One region of the Pseudomonas sp. DP-17 genome, then DNA from elsewhere that is predicted to be linked to it. Evidence: riboswitches for the same ligand, from Rfam matches in the RefSeq annotation. Region 1 holds a riboswitch; each other region holds the start of a gene.

Evidence for each region. Region 1 has a riboswitch for cobalamin ahead of cobW (cobalamin biosynthesis protein CobW). Riboswitches for the same ligand answer to the same signal wherever they lie in the genome.
Region 2: linked by a shared signal. The riboswitch ahead of MJ122_RS17510 (TonB-dependent receptor) and the one ahead of cobW (cobalamin biosynthesis protein CobW) in region 1 are both predicted to bind cobalamin.
Region 3: linked by a shared signal. The riboswitch ahead of cobO (cob(I)yrinic acid a,c-diamide adenosyltransferase) and the one ahead of cobW (cobalamin biosynthesis protein CobW) in region 1 are both predicted to bind cobalamin.

The regions. Positions count from the first base shown of each region.
Region 1 covers NZ_JAKSXG010000010.1:323,305-329,597, forward strand. Annotated here, with positions in the region: gene mapR (GntR family transcriptional regulator MpaR) at 1-1,075, shown strand, start outside; gene MJ122_RS18190 (hypothetical protein) at 1,084-1,302, shown strand; gene cobM (precorrin-4 C(11)-methyltransferase) at 1,427-2,173, opposite strand; gene MJ122_RS18200 (cobalamin biosynthesis protein) at 2,170-2,586, opposite strand; gene MJ122_RS18205 (CbtA family protein) at 2,664-3,368, opposite strand; gene MJ122_RS18210 (CbtB-domain containing protein) at 3,528-3,713, opposite strand; cobalamin riboswitch at 3,818-4,030, opposite strand; cobalamin riboswitch at 4,092-4,287, shown strand; gene cobW (cobalamin biosynthesis protein CobW) at 4,382-5,434, shown strand; gene cobN (cobaltochelatase subunit CobN) at 5,636-6,293, shown strand, end outside.
Region 2 covers NZ_JAKSXG010000010.1:187,072-193,364, forward strand. Annotated here, with positions in the region: gene dxs (1-deoxy-D-xylulose-5-phosphate synthase) at 1-1,530, shown strand, start outside; cobalamin riboswitch at 1,559-1,755, shown strand; gene MJ122_RS17510 (TonB-dependent receptor) at 1,845-3,701, shown strand; gene MJ122_RS17515 (HAD family hydrolase) at 3,983-4,582, opposite strand; gene tesB (acyl-CoA thioesterase II) at 4,579-5,448, opposite strand; gene MJ122_RS17525 (nitroreductase family protein) at 5,462-6,293, opposite strand, start outside.
Region 3 covers NZ_JAKSXG010000001.1:695,709-702,001, forward strand. Annotated here, with positions in the region: gene cobD (threonine-phosphate decarboxylase CobD) at 1-270, opposite strand, end outside; gene cbiB (adenosylcobinamide-phosphate synthase CbiB) at 270-1,352, opposite strand; gene bluB (5,6-dimethylbenzimidazole synthase) at 1,349-1,999, opposite strand; gene MJ122_RS03290 (cobyrinate a,c-diamide synthase) at 2,013-3,305, opposite strand; gene cobO (cob(I)yrinic acid a,c-diamide adenosyltransferase) at 3,334-3,945, opposite strand; cobalamin riboswitch at 4,212-4,436, opposite strand; gene MJ122_RS03300 (MlaE family lipid ABC transporter permease subunit) at 4,567-5,712, shown strand; gene MJ122_RS03305 (ATP-binding cassette domain-containing protein) at 5,709-6,293, shown strand, end outside.

The DNA of each region.
Region 1 (6,293 bases):
CCCGGCGCCGGAGCTGTTCCCCCTGCCCCGCCTGGCGCGCTCCATGGCCCACGCCGTGCGCGACATGGACCCGCGCTCGGTGGTGGCCGACCTCGCGCCGGGCAGCCATGCGCTGCGCCGGCAGATCGCCCTGCGCTACATGGTCGGCGGCATGCCGCTGCCAGTGGAAGAACTGGTGGTCACCAATGGCGCGCTGGAAGCGCTGAACCTGTGCCTGCAGGTAGTCACCCAGCCGGGCGACCTGGTGGCCATCGAAGCCCCCGCTTTCTATGCCAGCCTGCAGGTGCTCGAACGGCTGAAACTGAAGGCCGTGGAAATCCCCGTGCACCCGCGCGAAGGCATCGACCTCGACGTGCTCGCCGACAGCCTGGCGCGCCTGCCGATCAAGGCCTGCTGGTTCATGAGCAACTTTCAGAACCCGCTGGGCGCCAGCATGAGCGAAGACAAGAAACGCGCCCTCGCGGCCCTGCTGAGCCAGCACCAGGTGCCACTGATCGAGGACGACGTCTACGCCGAACTGTACTTCGCCGCCCAGGCGCCCAAGCCGGTGAAGGCGTTCGACAGCGAAGGACTGGTGATGCACTGCAGTTCCTTCTCCAAGAGCCTGGCGCCGGGCTACCGGGTTGGTTGGGTCGCAGGAGGGCGCTACGCCGAGCAAATCGAGCGGCTCAAGCTGATGACCAGCCTGTCGGCCTCGGTGCCGGCCCAGGCGGCCATCGCCGATTACCTGCAGCACGGCGGTTACGACCGCCACCTGCGCAAGCTGCGCCACGCGCTGGAAAGCCAGCAGCACGCGATGCTCGCCGCCGTGGCCCGGCACTTCCCTGCCGCTACCCGCGTCACCCGGCCCAGCGGCGGCTACTTCCTTTGGCTGGAGCTGCCCGAGCAGATCGACGCGCTCAAGCTGTTCCAGCTCGCCCACGCCCAGGGCATCAGCCTCGCGCCGGGGCCGATCTTCTCGGCGACGCGACGCTTCGGCCACTGCCTGCGGTTGAACTATGGGCATCCGTGGACGACGGCCAGCGAACAGGCCATGGAAACCCTCGGGCGGATCATCCATTCGCTGCAGGGCTGAACGCCTGCGTGCGACTGATCCGCACATTCGGAAACGATCTGTATCTGTGCGACGTGTTGTCGCAGGCCTACCCTGTCAGGCAGGAAACCCGGACGAGGGACGCTGCCATGGAAGCGGAAGGCCTGACGATCTTACTGACAGTGTGCGCCGCACTCGGCGTACACCTGTGGGTGCGCTGGTACCTGCGCCGCGGCATGCTGCCGCGCGCGGAGCCCTGGCTGGCCTGAGCCAGCGTAGGAGCGGACTCCGTCCGCGATGGGTTGGCCGAGCTCCCTGGCATACCGCGACGGCGTGGAGTCGATCGCGGACAGAGTCCGCTCCTACGCCTGCAGTGACGCCACAGGACAGGCGTTACGGCCGGTACAGGTGCGCATGCTCCGCGCTGTACAGCGACGAATCGGCAAAGCCCTCCGCTCCCAGCACCTTCCCCACCAGAATCAATGCCGTACGACGGAAGCCCTTGGCGGCGGCCTTGGGCAGGATATCGCCGAGGGTGCCGGTGACCTGGTCCTGATCCGGCCAGCTGGCGCGATGAATCACCGCGATGGGGCAGTCCGCGCCGTAGTGCGGCAGCAACTCGGCGACGATGTTCGCCAGTTGGCCGACACCCAGGTGGATTGCCAATGTAGCGCGGTGCTGCGCAAGCTCAGCCAGCGACTCGCCTTCGGGCATGCGCGTCCTGCTCGCATAGCGGGTGAGAATCAGCGTCTGCGAGATGTCCGGCAGCGTCAGCTCGCAACCCAGGATCGCCGCGCAGGCGGAAGTCGCGGTGACGCCAGGGATGATCTCGTAGGCGATACCCAGCTCGCGCAGATGGCGAATCTGCTCGCCGATGGCGCCGTACAGCGACGGGTCGCCGGAGTGCACCCGCGCCACATCCTTGCCTTCGGCGTGGGCCTGCGCCAGCAGCGCGATGATCTCTTCCAGATTCAGTTCGGCGGTGTTCACCAGGCGCTCGGCGCTGTGCCCTTCCAGCACTGCCGGCGGCACCAGCGAGCCGGCGTAGAGAATCACCGGGCAGCTGCGGATCAGCCGCTGGCCCTTGACCGTAATGAGCTCGGGGTCGCCGGGGCCGGCGCCGATGAAGTAGACCGTCATGTGGGCTCCTGTGCGGATTCGACGGGGATGAAGGCGAGCGCGCAAGTGGCTTGATCGCTGCGGCGCTTGCCCACCAGCAGACGTGCCGGCGCACCCGCTTGCACCTCGGCCTGCAGCAACGCAGCCGCCTCGGCCACGCTGGCGCTGCCGACAGCCGTGCGCACGGTTTCGGAAGGCTCGCCCAAGCGCTTCTCGCAGGCCGCAAGCTGTTGCGGCGTGAACAGCGCCAGCGGCAGGTCGAGCGCGGCGGCCAGCGCTGCCAACCCTTCTTCGTCGGCCTTCAGCGTGGCGCTGGCCAGCGCGGTGAGATTCGATTCGTCGAGCCCGGCCTCGGCCAGCGTTTCGCGCAGCAGGGCGCGCAGTTCGTCGAGCGGGCAACCCCGGCGGCAACCGAGGCCGGCAACCAGTGTCATGGTCGCTCTCCTGGCAGATGAAAATAAAAACCCCGCAGACGGCCGCGCCGGCTGCGGGGTCGAGCATAGCGCGTGGATCAGGCCGACGGCGCGAAGCGGCGGAACAGCCAGGCGGCGAGCAGGCCGAGCGCTACCCAGAACACCGCATTGGTGACCAGCGAGGCGAGGATGAACTCGTGGGCCAGGCTTTCCGGTGCAAGACTGGAATGCATTTCCGGCTGCGGTGCACCGATCACATGCGGCACTGCCAGCAGCGCGACACCGACGACCTTCAGTGCCCAGTGTCGGCCGAACACCAACAGCGCGAGGCCGGCGGCAGTGGCGGCGGCGGTGCCGATCCACCAGGTCTGCCGCAGGGTCAGGTCGGCGGCCGCGGTGCCGGGGACTTCCGGTGGGAGGCCCAACGACGGCGCCAGGGTGAACACGGCGAAACCGGCCAGCCCCCAGAACAGGCCTTCGGAAGTCCTGCCCGGCTCGCGCAGGGTGAACAGGCCCGCCAGCATCAGCGCGAAGCCCACCGCCACCACCAGGTTGCCGCCGGTGGTGGAGAGGATGCGCTGCCAGCCGTCTTCCGGCTCCCAGGCTTGCGCGTCGTGATGGTGGCCTGCGGCGGCAGCGTCGGCGTGCTCGTGGCTGTGTTCGGCCATCGCTACCGGCTCGGATTTTTCATAGGTCTCCGCCTTGAGGATCAGCGGGGACACCCACAGCAGCTGGACCACGGTGAGTACCAGCGCGGCGATCAGACCGGCGAAACCGGCGGTCTGGGCGATACGTTTGATCATTTTCCTTTCCTATTTTCCGGACTCTCGAATCGAGCGAGCTAGAGCCAGGCAAGGCGGAAGATCGCCGTGGGCGCGGAGTTGGCTCCCGTCAATGAGCCGTCCGCGGCGGTCTTCCAACGCAGCATGGCCGACGCGCAGCCGATTGGACTCAGAACAGCATCAGTGGCAGGGGAAACCGGCGCTATGGCGGGTATCGTGCGCGGCGTTGTGCACCGCTTCCAGATGCGAGAAACCGGCGAAATACACCAGCAGCGCACCGAGCAGGCTGGCGCCGACGGCCAGGCTGATGCGCTTGGAAAGGGGGATGGAAGTATTCGACGCGTGCGTCAGGGTGCTGCTGGACATGAACGTTCCCTCTGAAGATCAAAGTAAGAGAACGCAGAGGTTGAACGCATTCGAACGCGCCGGAACGGTCGCGCCACGGCCTGCGCCCGCCCACCGCGGGTTTGCCAAAAACGAAAGCTCCAGGCCGGTCTCCGGGCTTGCGACGTTGGCCTGTGGCCAAGCGGGTCAGTCTTCCCATGCATCAGCACAGTGACTACGGATGACCCTACGATTGCTTACCGTTGCGGGGGCAGCGCCGGACTGGTCCTTGCGGACGCACCGGCTTCCCGTTTCACCTCGCACGCGTGGCGCGAGACACCTGGAACCGCGCTAGCTGACCACGGCAGCCGGCAGGCGTCAACCGATCCCCGGCGATTGACCGCCCCGTCTACGCTGCGTAGCCTTCCCCTGCTTCGAGGTTCTCCGGCACCGGCCGGAGCTAAGAGGGAACGTGGAAATCTTCGGATGCGCCACGGCTGCCCCCGCAACTGTGAACAGCCTGTCTCTTCACGCGCCACTGCCGATTCGGGCGGGAAGGCGAAGAGACGCCAAAGGGCTGTGAGCCAGGAGACCTGCCTCGTGCAGCATCAAGACAACCGGGCGGGGTGATCCGGTGGCGACCTTCGTTGCGCGGCGAACCCGCGCGCGCGCCCTTCATCCGCCCTGCCAATTTCGCTTGCGAGGCGCGCATGAAAACCCTGGCCAAACTCCCCGTCACCATCGTCACCGGCTTCCTCGGCGCCGGTAAGACCACCCTGCTCCGCCACATGCTCGACAATGCCGAAGGCCGCCGCATCGCGGTGATCGTCAACGAGTTCGGCGAGCTGGGCATCGACGGCGACATCCTCATGCAGTGCTCCATCGGCTGCAGCGAAGAAGAGGCGGTCGGCCGCGTCTTCGAACTGGCCAACGGCTGCCTGTGCTGCACCGTGCAGGAAGAGTTCTTCCCGGTGATGCGCGAACTGGTGGCGCGTCGCGGCGACCTCGACCAGATCCTCATCGAGACCTCGGGCCTGGCCCTGCCCAAGCCGTTGGTGCAGGCCTTCCAGTGGCCGGAGATCCGCAACGCCTGCACGGTGGACGCGGTGATCACCGTGGTCGACAGCCCGGCCGTGGCCGCCGGCACCTTCGCCGCCCACCCCGAGCAGGTGGACGAGCAACGCAAGCAGGACCCGAACCTGGACCACGAATCGCCGCTGCACGAACTCTTCGAAGACCAGCTGGCCAGCGCCGACCTGGTGGTGCTGAACAAGGCCGACCTGCTGGACGCCGAAGCACTGGCCCGCGTGCGCGCCGAAGTCGCCGAGGAGCTGCCACCGGCGGTGAAGATCGTCGAAGCCAACTCCGGCCAGCTGCCGCTCTCGGTGCTGCTGGGGCTGAACGCCGAGGCCGAGCTGCACATCGACAGCCGCCCGACACACCACGACCACGAAGGCCATGAAGACCACGACCACGACGAGTTCGACTCCTTCCATGTCGACCTTCCGGAAGTGGAGGAGCGCGCCCTGCTCGATGCGTTGAACGCCCTGGTCGAGCGCCACGCCGTGCTGCGCATCAAGGGCTTCGTCGCCATCCCCGGCAAGCCCATGCGCCTGCTGGTGCAGGGTGTCGGCAAGCGCTTCGACAAGCACTTCGACCGCGCCTGGCGCAGCGACGAAACCCGCGGCACCCGCCTGGTGGTGATCGGCCAGGAACTGGACCAGGCCACCATCGCCAACGAGCTGCGTACTGCTCTGGCGTGAAGCCGCTCCCCTCTCCCCCAGCCCCTCTCCCGCAAGCGGGAGAGGGGAGCTACATCGGTGCTTCGCCGGCAAAAAGTGCATGGGCAAACGCCATGCTCGCCTGTGAGCACAGAACCTGCGCGCACACTGAACCGGCCCCCTCTCCCTTCAGGGAGAGGGCTGGGGAGAGGGCGCTCCTGACCGAGCGATAGAGGTTTCCGCATGCACCTGCTGCGCACCCAACCCGGCGGTTTCGTCCCCGACGACGGCATCGCCCACCTGGCCCAGACACCCGCCGAGCTGGTGATCCTCTGCAGCGGCGACTCGCACCTGGCGCTGCTCGCCGAGGCCGCCCGCGAACTGCCGGAGGACTACCCGAGCCTGCGGCTGGCCAACCCGATGCAGCTGCAGAACCACGCCTCGGTGGACCTCTACGTCGACGAAGTGCTGCAGCACGCCAAGGTCATCCTGATTTCCGTGCACGGTGGCGTCGGTTACTGGCGCTACGGCATGGAGCAGTTGGCGACGCTGGCCGAGCGCGGCGTCACGCTGATCGCGGTACCCGGCGACGACAAGCCAGACCCCGAACTGACCGCCCTGTGCAGCGTTGCCCCGCAGGACGCCGAGCGCCTCTGGCAATACCTGCGCCAGGGCGGGATGGAAAATGCCCGGCAGTTCTTCGCCTGTCTCGCCACGCGCCATCTGCAACGCGACTACCCGTGGAGCGAGCCGCAGACGCTGCCGCGCGTCGCCCTGTATCACCCGCGGACCGGCAGCTGCGATCTCGCCCGCTGGCAGGCCGACTGGAATCCTGAGTGCCCGGTCGCGGCGCTGCTGTTCTATCGCACACACCTGCAAGCAGCAAACACCGGTTTCATCG
Region 2 (6,293 bases), 140 kb from region 1:
GGCCACTCGAGCACCTCCATCAGTGCCGCCCTCGGCATGGCCATCGCTGCGCGCATGCAGGGTTCCAATCGCAAGTCGGTGGCGGTGATCGGCGACGGCGCGCTGACCGCCGGCATGGCCTTCGAGGCGCTCAACCACGCGTCGGAGGTCAAGGCCGACATGCTGGTGATCCTCAACGACAACGACATGTCGATCTCGAATAATGTCGGCGGCCTGTCCAACTACCTGGCCAAGATCCTCTCCAGCCGCACCTACAGCAGCATGCGCGAAGGCAGCAAGAAGGTGCTCTCGCGCCTGCCCGGCGCCTGGGAGATCGCCCGCCGCACCGAGGAGTACGCCAAGGGCATGCTGGTCCCCGGCACGCTCTTCGAAGAGCTGGGCTGGAACTACATCGGCCCCATCGACGGCCACGACCTGCCGACCCTGATCGCCACCCTGCGCAACATGCGCGATCTCAAGGGCCCGCAGTTCCTCCACGTGGTGACCAAGAAGGGCAAGGGCTTCGGCCCGGCCGAGATCGACCCCATCGGCTACCACGCCATCACCAAGCTGGAGCCCGAGGGCGCCCCCGCCCACGCCGTGCCGAAGAAGGCCGGCGGGCCGAAGTACTCCAGCGTGTTCGGCCAGTGGCTGTGTGACATGGCGGCGCAAGACCCGCGCCTGGTCGGCATCACCCCGGCGATGAAGGAAGGCTCCGACCTGGTGGCCTTCGCCGACAGGTTCCCGGAGCGCTACTTCGACGTCGCCATCGCCGAGCAACACGCCGTGACCCTGGCGGCCGGCATGGCCTGCGACGGCGCCAAGCCGGTGGTGGCGATCTATTCCACCTTCCTGCAGCGCGGCTATGACCAGTTGATCCACGACGTCGCGGTGCAGAACCTCGACGTGCTGTTCGCCATCGACCGCGCAGGCCTGGTGGGCGAAGACGGCCCGACCCACGCCGGCAGCTTCGACCTCTCCTACCTGCGCTGCATCCCCGGCATGCTGGTGATGACGCCCAGCGACGAAAACGAACTGCGCAAACTGCTCACCACCGGCCATCACTTCGAAGGCCCGGCGGCGGTGCGCTATCCGCGCGGCACCGGCCCCAACGCCACCATCGAGGCAGCGCTGGAGCCGGTCGAGATCGGCAAGGGCGTGGTGCGCCGCGAAGGCAAGGCCGGCAAGGTCGCGTTCCTGGTGTTCGGCGTGCAACTGGCCGAGGCACTGAAAGTGGCCGAGCAGTTCGACGCCACCGTGGCCGACATGCGCTTCGTCAAGCCGCTGGACGAGGAGCTGGTGCGCCAGCTCGCCGCCAGCCACGAGTTGCTGGTGACCGTCGAGGAAAACTCGGTGATGGGTGGCGCGGGCGCCGCCGTCAGCGAATTCCTCGCCCGCGAGAATATCCAGCAGCCGATCCTGCACCTGGGCCTGCCGGACTACTACGTCGAGCACGCCAAACCGGCGCAGATGCTCGCGGAGTGCGGGCTGGACGCCGCCGGCATCGAAGCCGCGGTGAAGGCGCGCCTGGAAGCGCTCGGCAGCCGTTGAGCGCATCCCTCGCACTGAGTATTGCCAGTCACCGGCGCACCCTCTAAGGTGCGCCGGTTTTCGTTCGAGGTAACGGGAAGCAGGTGAAAGACCTGCGCTGCCCCCGCAACGGTAACCGACGCGCCCCTGATGGAGCGCAGCATCGCCATCCGCCACTGCTCAACGCGGGAAGGCGGCGATGTGATGTCGGCAGCCCGGAGACCGCCCTCGACACGCCCCGACAGGTGTTGCGGAGGGCCGCACCGTCAAGTGCGGCGCGTCCGCCCTTGCCACGCCCTCCTCGAAAGTCATCCGACCGCTTTTGAGGACGTTCCATGAAACTGACCCGACTCGCCCTGGCCACCAGCCTGCTGCCCGGCCTGGCCTTCGCTGCCGACGACATCTACCGGCTCTCCGACCAGGTGATCACCTCCGCCCGCCAGGCCCAGCCGCGTGCCGAAGCCACCTCGGCCAACAGCGTGTTCACCCGCACCGACATCGAGCGGCTACAAGTGCGCAGCGTTCCCGCCCTGCTCGCCCGCGTGCCCGGCGTGCAGATGGGCAGCTCCGGCGGCGTGGTCTCCTACTCCGTGCGCGGCACCAGCACCGCGCAGACCCTGGTGCTGGTGGACGGCCAGCGCGTCGCCTCGGCCAGCAGCGGCATCGCCCGCCTGGACTACCTGAGCATCGACAGCATCGAGCGCGTCGAAGTGACCCGTGGCCCGCGCTCCGCGCTGTACGGCGCCGACGCCATCGGCGGGGTCATCCAGATCTTTACCCGCCGCGGCGAAGCCGGCCTGCACCCCGAAGTGCGCCTGGCCGCCGGCAGCCACGGCACCTTCGAACGCAGCCTGAGCCTCTCCGGCGGCGACGAACAGACCCGCTACAACCTCGGCGGCAGCCTCGACGAGAGCCAGGGCTGGGACCGCACCAGCGACAACGTCGGCGCCGACAGCGACCACGATGCCCAGCGCAACAAGGCCGTGCACCTGAACCTGGACCACCGCTTCAGCGAGGACTGGAAGGCCGGCCTGAACCTCAACGACCAGCGCGGCAAGAACGAATACGACGACGCCTACAACTTCGAACCGGGCTCGCCCCGCGACGAATTCCGCGTCAGCAGCTACAGCGCCTACCTCGACGGCCAGATCACCCCGATGTGGAACAGCCGCCTGGAACTGGGCCGCAGCTTCGACCGCAACAAGGCCGTGGGCGCCGCGGACAGCTGGAACAACGGCACCCTGGAAACCACCCGCCACTCGGCGAGCTGGATCAACCGCCTGCAGCTGGACGAAGCCAACCAACTGGCGCTGGGCGCCGACTGGTACGAGGACAAGGTCGACGGCACCACCGATTTCGCCGAGGACCAGCGCAGCAACCGCGCCTTCTTCGCCCAGCACAGCTTCAAGGGCGAGAGCTTCGGTACCGAACTGGGCATCCGCCACGACAACAACCAGGCCTACGGCAGCCAGAACAGCTGGAACGCCGCCTTCAGCCTGCCGGTGGGCGACAGCCAGACCTGGATTGCCAGCTACGGCGAAGGTTTTCGCGCGCCGACCTTCAGCGACCTCTACTACCCCGGCGCGAGCAACCCGGACCTGAAGGCCGAGACCTCGAAGACCTACGAGCTGCAATGGCGCGGCGACTTCTCCGGCACCCATCTGGAAGCCTCGCTGTACCGTACCGAGATCGACGACCTGATCGCCTGGGACAGCACCAGCAACCAGCCGGAGAACATCAACAAGGCGCGCATAACCGGCTTCGAGGCCAGCGTCGCCCGCGAGGTAATGGGCTGGCAGGCCGCCCTCGGCCTGAGCCTGATCGACCCGCGCGACCGCGACACCGGCCACACCCTGCCTTACCGCGCGCGCCGCACCCTGAGCCTGGACCTCGACCGCCAGTTCGGCGCCTTCGGCGTCGGCGGCACCTGGCGCGCGGTCAGCCAGCGCTACGACGACGCGGCCAACACCCGCGAGCTGTCCGGCTACGGCGTGCTCGACCTGCGCACCAGTTGGCTGGCCAGCAATGAAATTCGCTTTGACCTGAAGCTGGATAACGCCCTGGACCGCGACTACACCCTGGGCGACTACCTGCGCCCGACCAGCCCGATGGACTTCATGGGCGAAGCCCGTCCCTACCGCGAACCCGGCCGCACCGCGCTGCTGGCGGTGACCTGGACGCCGGAGCTGTAACTCCTGCCAGCGCTGCGGCGCTTTCGCAGGATGGCGTGGAGCGAAGCGATACCCATCGTGCCTGGCACTGCCAGTGGGTATCGCCTAGCCTCCACCCATCCTACGATCTAACTCCCCCGGAAACTGTAGGAGCGGACTTCGTCCGCGAGGTGCCTAGTTTCGTAGGGCGCATAACCTGGAACAGGTTATCCGCCGACAAGCCTCCCGATGGCGGATAACGCTGGCGCGTTATTCGCCCTACGCCCATGCCACCTCGGGAGCGAATGCTAACGACCGGGGACTTACCTCAACACGCCCGCCATCCGCCCCAGCTCCGCGCAATCGCGCGCATGCCAGTCGGTCAGCTCGGGCCAGGGGTTCTCTGGCAGATTCACCAGCGCACTGTGCGCCCCGGCGGCACGGGCGCAATCGAGATCGAAGCGGTAATCGCCGACCATCAGCATCCGCTGCGGCGCCACGTCCCAGCGCGCGGCGAGGCGCAGCAGGCCATCCGGGCTGGGCTTGGGAGCGGCCTCGCCTCGGCCGAGAACATCCTCGGTCAGGAAGCAATCACCGATGCCGATGGCGGCCAGCGTGATCAGCGCCAGCTCATGGGCATTGCGGGTGAGAATGCCCAGTCGGTAACCCGCGCCATGCAGCGCGCGCACCAGCTCCACGGCACCCGGCGCGGCGGTGGAGGCCACCGCCAGCTCGCGCTCGTGCTCCAGCAGCCATGCATGCTTGGCCGCCGCCTCGTCCTCCGGCAGCGCGGCCAGGTGGCTGAGGATGTCGTGTTCCTGGGGAATCCCCAGTGCCCGCTTGATCGCCGGGAAGTCGTGCACCGCCAGGGTCAGGGTGCCGTCCATGTCGAACACCCAGTGGCGCACTTCACCCAGCGTCATGCCCAGTCCTCGCGGCGGCGGATCAGGCCTTCCTGGGTCGAGGACGCCACCAGCTGGCCGTCGCGGTTGAAGATGCTGCCGCGCACGAAGCCGCGGCCATTGCCGGCCCAGGGGCTGTCGATGGCGTAAAGCAGCCACTCGTCCGCGCGCAGGTCGCGGTGGAACCACACGGAGTGGTCGATGGTGGCGACCTGCATGTCCTTCTGCCACACCGAGCGGCCGTGGGGCAGCAGCGAGGTGGTGAGGAAACCGAAGTCCGAGGCGTAGGCGAGGATGTACTTGTGCAGCGCCGGGATGTCCGGCAGCTTGCCGTCGGCGCGCAGCCACAGGTACTTGATCGGCTCGCCGACCATCGGCTCGTAGGGGTCGTTCTGGGTGACCGGGCGGATTTCGATGGGCTTGGGATAGAGCAGCTTGTCGCGGATGCGCTCGGGGAATTTCTCCGCCCCGGCCTTCTTCAGTTCCAGGTCGGTGGGCAGGTTCTCCGGGCCGACCACGTCGGGCATGGCGATCTGGTGCTCGAAGCCGCCCTCATCGGTCTGGAACGAGGTGCTCAGGGCGAAGATCGGCTGGCCCTTCTGGATCGCCGTGACGCGGCGAGTGCTGAAAGTGCCGCCGTCGCGCACGCGGTCGACCTGGTAGACGACCGGCTTGCTGGCATCGCCCGGGCGCAGGAAGTAGCCGTGCATCGAGTGCACGTGGCGCTCCGGGTCCACCGTCTGGCTGGCCGCCGACAGCGCCTGGCCGAGCACCTGCCCGCCGTACAGCTGGCGGAACCCGAGGTCCTGGCTCATGCCGCGGAACAGGTTCTCTTCGATCTGTTCCAGGCTCAGCAGAGCCACCAGGTTGTCCAGGATCTGGGTCATGCGCGTTGTTTCCTCAATTGCGGTCTTGCTGAAGTGGGAGTCGGCGTGGCGACGGATAGGCGGGAAGGCTGCTGAGGCGTTCGTCCCACACGGCGCGGCCGATGGTGAAATGATAGAGGCTGACCGGGCAGTCCGGACCGCCGCCGAGCAATTCGTCCAGCGCCGGATCGAAATAGCAGCCGATGCCGGTGCCCGACAGGCCCGCCGCTTCGGCTTCCAGGTAAAGCAACTGGCCGATCTGCCCGGCTTCCCAGTACAGGCGCGGGTAGGCCCAGGCACCCTCGGCCAGAGCGCCGTCGAGATCGGCCAGCATGGCGAAGGCGACGCAGCCGTCGCTGGCGATGTCCTGCCCGCAGGAGAGGAACGCCGATAGCCCGCGCGCATCGCCGGCCAGCAGGCGGTAAAGCGGCAAGCCGCTCTCCTCCACGCTCTGCCACAGGTAATCCGCACGCAGCCCGCCCGCCTCGCGGCCACTGCGGCTGAGCCAGTACAGGCCCGGTTCCAGTTCCTGGACGCGATGGACGAACAGCAACAGGTCGAGCCGCGCCGGCTCGCCCGTGCAGGCGAAGGGCACGGGCGAGCGCTCCGGCATCAGGCGGCGCAACCAGGCATACAGCAGTTCGGCGTGAATACCGCTGCGGCCGTCCATGGATTGCGCGCTGCGTCGGCGGTGGAGGATGGGACGCAGCGGCAGGCCGGGGTTATCCACAGCCGCCTCGGCTTTCGCTGCCGGCCAGTCACGGGCCGGCAACGCCGGCGCGCGGCACAGCGCGTGTACGCGCTCCAGCTCCGGCCAGGGGCGAGACTCCCGCGACAGGCGATTGGGCGAACCGGCCAGGGGCAGC
Region 3 (6,293 bases), on a different contig from region 1:
GCCGACCTTGCCCGGCCGGCGCAGCCGCGGCAGCAACTGGATCGCCGCCTGGCTGCCGGGCAGCGGCAGCAGCTTTTCGGCACTGTAGTAGCGACGAGCGGCGGCTTCCAGGCCGTCGCCGTCTTCGGGCAGGCGCATCCATGAAGCCGCCGGCACGCTGGGCAAAGCCCAGGGCCAGGGCGAAATACCGGTGGACAGGTCCAGCCATTCGGCGAGCGGAATGCCGTACTGCTGCGCCGCTTTGCGCAACCGGCCGCCATGTTCGAGCATCAGAGCACTCCCAGGATGAGGATGACCGCCAGCCAGAGCAGCACGCCCTGGCGCACCAGGGCCTGCGCGCGCCAGATGTCCGTGGCGGTCGGCGCCGGGCCTTCGCCCAGCTGGGGGCGTTCGTGGAGTTCGCCGTGGTAGCGGGCGGAGCCGCCGAGCGACACGCCCAGCGCTCCCGCGCCGGCCGCCATCACCGGGCCGGCGTTGGGGCTGTCCCATTGCGGCGCCTGTGTGCGCCAGCAGCACAGGGCGAGACGGGTGTGGCCGAGCAGCGCATAGGTAAACGCCACCAGGCGCGCCGGAATGTAATTGAGCGCATCGTCGACCTTCGCCGCGGCCCAGCCAAAGCGTTCGAAGCGTGCGTTGCGGTAGCCCCACATGGCGTCGAGGGTGTTGCTCAGGCGATAGAGCACCACGCCCGGCGCGCCGGCCACGGCGAACCAGAACAGCGCGGCATACACCGCATCGCTGCCGTTCTCCAGCACCGATTCGGTGGCGGCGCGGGCTACGGCAGTGTCGTCCAGCTCAGCGGTTTCGCGGCTGACCATGTAGCCCACGCGCAGCCGCGCTTCATTCAGGTCGCCGGCGCGCAGGGCGACTGCCACCGGCTCGGCATGTTCGCCCAGGCTGCGCAGGCCTAGCGCGGCATACAGCGCGAGCGCCTGTACAACCCAGCCGACATAGGGCAGCAGACTGAGCAGCAGCGCGACCAGCGTCAGCGGGATCACCGCCAGCACCCAGGCGGTGACGCCATGGCTGCGCCAGCCGAGGCCGGGGGTATCGCTTCTGGAGATTTCGGAGTGGCTTGATGCCCCCTCTCCCCCACCCTCTCCCTGAAGAAAGAGGGAGTTAATCTGGAGTTGCTGGCCAGCACTGTGCTCGCCGGAAATATCGGAATGTGGCACGGCACGAATATCCCCTCTCCCTTCAGGGAGAGGGCGCTCTGGCGCACGCGACCGATTGAACCTCCGCTCCAATCGATCCGCCAACCGCCCGAACGCCACCAGCGGATGCCAGCGTTTCGGCTCGCCCAGCAGGGCGTCCAGCGCCACGCCGAGGACGCTCAGCAAGGCCAGGCTCATGCCTTCTCTCCCCAGCGGTTTTCGAACACCAGCTCGTCCAGCGAGCGCGGCTGACGCCAGCCTTCCAGGGCCAACATCGGCGCGGGATAGAACTCGCTGACCGGCCCCAGGCAGATCACCGCCACGGCCTCCGCTCCTGCCGGCAATCCGAGCAGCTCGCCCAGCGCGGCCGGATCAAACAGCGAGACCCAGCCCATCCCCAGACCTTCGGCGCGGGAAGCCAGCCAGAGGTTCTGGATGGCACAGGAGAGCGAGGCCAGGTCCATGTTCGGCAGCGTGCGACGGCCGAAGACGTGCGCCTCGCGCCCCTCCATCAGCGCGGCCACCAGCACCTCGGCGCAGTCGAGCACACCCTCGACCTTCAGCCGCATGAACTCGTCGGAACGCTCGCCGAGCGCCTCGGCGGTGCGCACACGCTCTTCCTCCACCAGCGCATGGATCGATTCACGCAGTTCTCGCGAGGTGACGCGGATAAACCGCCACGGCTGCATCAGGCCGACGCTGGGCGCCTGGTGAGCCGCTTCGAGCAAACGCGCGAGCAGTTCGGGCGCCACCGTGCCGCCGCTGAAGTGGCGCATGTCACGGCGCTCGGCAATGGCACGGTAGAGCGCGGCGCGCTCCTCAAGGCTGTAGGCGTGCTCGGTCATGGTCCGACGCTCTTCATGGTCTGAGCAGGGCTGCTGCGGCGTCCGGGTCGGACGGCAGGTAGAAGTGGATGTAGGAGGCGGTGAGCCGGCCGCGGCGGAACACCGCTTCGGCCACCGGCTTGTCGTTGGGGCAGACGCCACAGGCCAACGGTTTCTCGCGGCTGTCGAGCATCGAGTGGTGGAAGGTGTGCCCGCGCAGGGTGCCTTCGGGCAGCGTCACGGCCTGCAGCGCTAGCGCGGCGAGGCGTTTCTGCATGCGTGCCTCGCCCGGCAGCAGGCCAAGCAGCGGCGCGCGTTCGCCGGCTACGTCGGTCAGCGCGTCGAGCAGATAGAGCATGCCTCCGCACTCGGCGAGGATCGGTTTGCCCATCTCGTGGTGCGCGTGGATGGCCTGGGCCATCGCGCGGTTCTCGGCCAGCGCCCGCAGGTGCAGCTCCGGGTAGCCGCCGGGCAGGTAGAGGCTGTCCACCTCCGGCAGCGCCACGTCACGCAGCGGCGAGAAGAACACCAGTTCGGCGCCCAGTTCGCTCAGCAGGTCGAGGTTGGCCTGATAGAGGAAGGCAAAGGCATTGTCCCGCGCCACACCGATGCGTACGCCATCGAGGCCGGAGGGCTGGCTGCGTGGCTCGGGCGCGGCAAAGCTCACCGGCGCCGGCAGCTCGGTACTCGCGCTGGCCGCCAGGGCATCGGCGGCGGCGTCCAGGCGGGCGTCGAGGTCGGCCAGTTCGTCGGCCTGCACCAGGCCGAGGTGGCGGCTGGGCAACTCCACTTCGGTATCGCGCGGCAGCGCGCCATACCAGCGAATCCATTCCGGCAGGCTGTCGCGCACCAGGTCGCGGTGGCGCTGGCTGCCGATGCGGTTGGCGAGCACGCCGGAGAACGGCAGGTCGCTCTGGTAGGTCGCCATGCCGACCGCCATCGCACCGAAGGTCTGCGCCATGGACTGGCCGTTGATCACTGCCATCACCGGCACATCGAAGCGCCGCGCCAGGTCGGCCGCCGAGGGCGAGCCGTCGAACAGGCCCATCACGCCCTCGATGAGGATCAGGTCGGCCTCGCCGGCCGCCTCCCAGAGCAGGCGGCGGCTCTCCCGCTCGCCGACCATCCAAAGGTCCAGCTGGTAGACCGGCGCAGCACTGGCGCGGGCGAGGATCATCGGGTCGAGGAAATCCGGTCCGCACTTGAACACCCGCACCTTGCGTCCGAGGCGCGTGTGCAGGCGCGCCAGGGCGGCGGTCACGGTGGTCTTGCCCTGGCCCGAAGCGGGCGCGGCGATCAGCAATGCGGGGCATTGGCGCGAGCTCATCGGGCGCGCTCCGCCACAACGGGATGCATCAGAACTCCACCCCTTTCTGCGCCTTGATGCCGGCCTTGAAGGCGTGCTTCACCAGGCCCATCTCGGTCACGGTATCCGCAGCCTCGACCATGGCCGGCTGCACCCCGCGGCCGGTCGCAACCACGTGCTGCATGGGCGGGCGCGCCGCAATATCAGCGAGCACGGTGTCCAGCTCCAGGTAGCCGTGCTTGAGGGCGATGTTCACCTCGTCCAGCACCACCAGGCCCACTTCCGGGTCGGCCAGCAGCTGGCGCGCGACTTCCCACGCCGCCTGCGCCTTGGCGATATCGCGCTGGCGGTCCTGGGTTTCCCAGGTAAAACCTTCGCCCATCACGTGGAAGCTGACCTCATCGGGAAAGCGGCGGAAGAACGCTTCCTCGCCGGTGGTGGCGGCGCCCTTGATGAACTGCACCACGCCCACCTTCATGCCGTGGCCCAATGCGCGGGCGACCATGCCGAAGGCCGAGCTGCTCTTGCCCTTGCCGTTGCCGCTGTTGACCAGGAACACGCCGCGCTCGCCCTGGGCCTGGGCGATCTTCTCGTCGATCACCTCCTTCTTGCGCTGCATGCGCGAGCGATGGCGCTCGTCCTTTTCCGGGGATTCAGTCATGAAAGGATGCTCCAGATAGGCATTGCGCAGGCGTCAGGCCGCCGGCCGGGTAGCAGCGCACGAGAAATTGAATGGGCAGACGAGCCAGTGGCGCGCGCGGGCGCATGCGGCAGAGGTCGCCCAGCACGCGGGCTGTCGACCTGGGGAACAGGGAACTCAACTGAAGGATTCTCCGCCGCTCTCACCCGCGCGGCACTGACCAGTCGGGGCAGGCGGAGGACGGCAACGCGCGGCGCAGGCGGCCGGCGTCGGCAGCGCCTCCCGCGATGCCATGCGATGCGACAGGCCGGTCTCCGGGCTTGCGAGTGGAAGCGCGTGGCGTTTCCGAAGAACCGCGCCTTCCCATGCCGGAGCACAGTGGCGGATTGCGGTTCGAGGCTCGCTTACCGTTGCGGGGGCAGCGCCGGAATGGTCGATTGCGCATCGATGTCACCGGCTTCCCTGTTTCACTCGCGGCTCGCACCGAGAGCACCTGAAGCAGGCGCGCAGCTTAGTGGCTGGCGGCCTGGGGCGTCAATTGAAGAGGATGTCGCCGAGCGGGTCACAACTCCGGGCAGCCGCTCTAAAAGGCGACACACATGTCCAATCATGGCAGTGTGTAACTCCGCTAGAATGCGAACCATGACGATGACCGCCCAGCCCGGCCAGCTTCAACTCGACCCCTCCGCCAGCCCACCACTGATGCACGTCAGCGGTGACTGGACGCTCGCGCATTTCTCCGCGCTGGAAGCCCAGGTTGCCGCTCAGCGCCACGCAGAGTGCCCCGCCGAGCTGGATTTTGCCGGTCTCGGCGCGCTGGACACCGCCGGCGCCGCGCTGCTTGCCGAGATCATCGGCGGTGCGCGCATGAGCCAGCTGGAGCAGATCGCCCGCAACCTTCCCGCCGAACGCCAGGCATTGCTGCGCGCCGTCGGCAGCGCCATCACCCAGTGCCGCCTGGACGAAAAGGCACCGGAGCCGGGCAACGCGCTGGTCGATGTGCTGGAACGCATCGGCATCGCCACCCTGACCTTCCGCGAACACCTGGTCGGCGTGCTCGGCTTCATCGGCCTGACCCTGCAGACGCTGCTCAGAAACCTGCTGCGCCCGCGTCGCTGGCGCCTCACCTCGCTGGCCGCGCATATGGAGGAAACCGGGCTGGACGCCGTGCCCATCGTCGCCCTGCTGACCTTCATGGTCGGCGCGGTGGTGGCCTTCCTCGGCGCCACGGTGCTGCAGAAATTCGGCGCACAGATCTACACCGTCGACCTGGTGGGCTTCTCCTTCCTGCGCGAATTCGGCGTACTGCTCACTGCGATCCTGCTCGCCGGCCGCACCGCCAGCGCCTTCACCGCGCAGATCGGCTCGATGAAGGCCAACCAGGAGATCGACGCCATCCAGGCGCTGGGCCTGGACCCGATGGAGCTGCTGGTGCTGCCACGGGTGCTGGCCCTGCTGCTGACCCTGCCGATGCTGACCTTCCTGGCGATGATCTCCGGCATCTTCGGCGGCGGCGTGGTCTGCGCCCTGAGCCTGGATATCTCACCGCGCATGTTCCTCTACATGCTGCAGAACGACATTGCCGTGCAGCATTTCCTGGTGGGCATCGTCAAAGCCCCGGTGTTCGCCTTCATCATTGCCGTGATCGGCTGCCTGGAAGGCTTCCGGGTCAGCGGCAGCGCGCAGTCGGTGGGCGAGCACACGACCTCCAGCGTGGTCCAGTCGATCTTCGTGGTGATCCTGCTGGATGCGGTCTTCGCGCTGTTCTTCATGGAGATGGGCTGGTGAGCGAACCGATCATCGTCGTCCGTGACCTGGCCAACCGCTTCGGCACCCACGCCGTGCACGAGCACCTGGATCTCGACGTGATGAAGGGCGAGATCCTCGGCGTGGTCGGCGGCTCGGGCACCGGCAAGTCGGTGCTGCTGCGCAGCATCATCGGCCTGCGCCAACCCAGCGAAGGCAGCGTGCATGTGTTCGGGCAGAACCTGCCGGCGCTGCCGCCGCTGGAGCGCTCGAAGCTGGAACGGCGCTTCGGCGTGCTGTTCCAGAACGGCGCGCTGTTCTCCTCCCTGACCGTGAGCGAGAACATCTGCCTGCCACTGATCGAGCATGCCGGGCTGTCCCGCGCCGACGCGCAATTCATGGCCAAGGTGAAGATTTCCCTCGCCGGCCTGCCGCCGGATGCCGGCGGCAAATACCCAGCCGAGCTCTCCGGCGGTATGGTCAAGCGCGCCGCCCTGGCCCGCGCCCTGGCGCTGGACCCGGACATCCTGTTCCTCGACGAGCCCACCGCCGGCCTCGACCCGATTGGCGCGGCGGCTTTTGACCAACTCATCCTGACCCTGCGCGACGCCTTTGGCCTCACC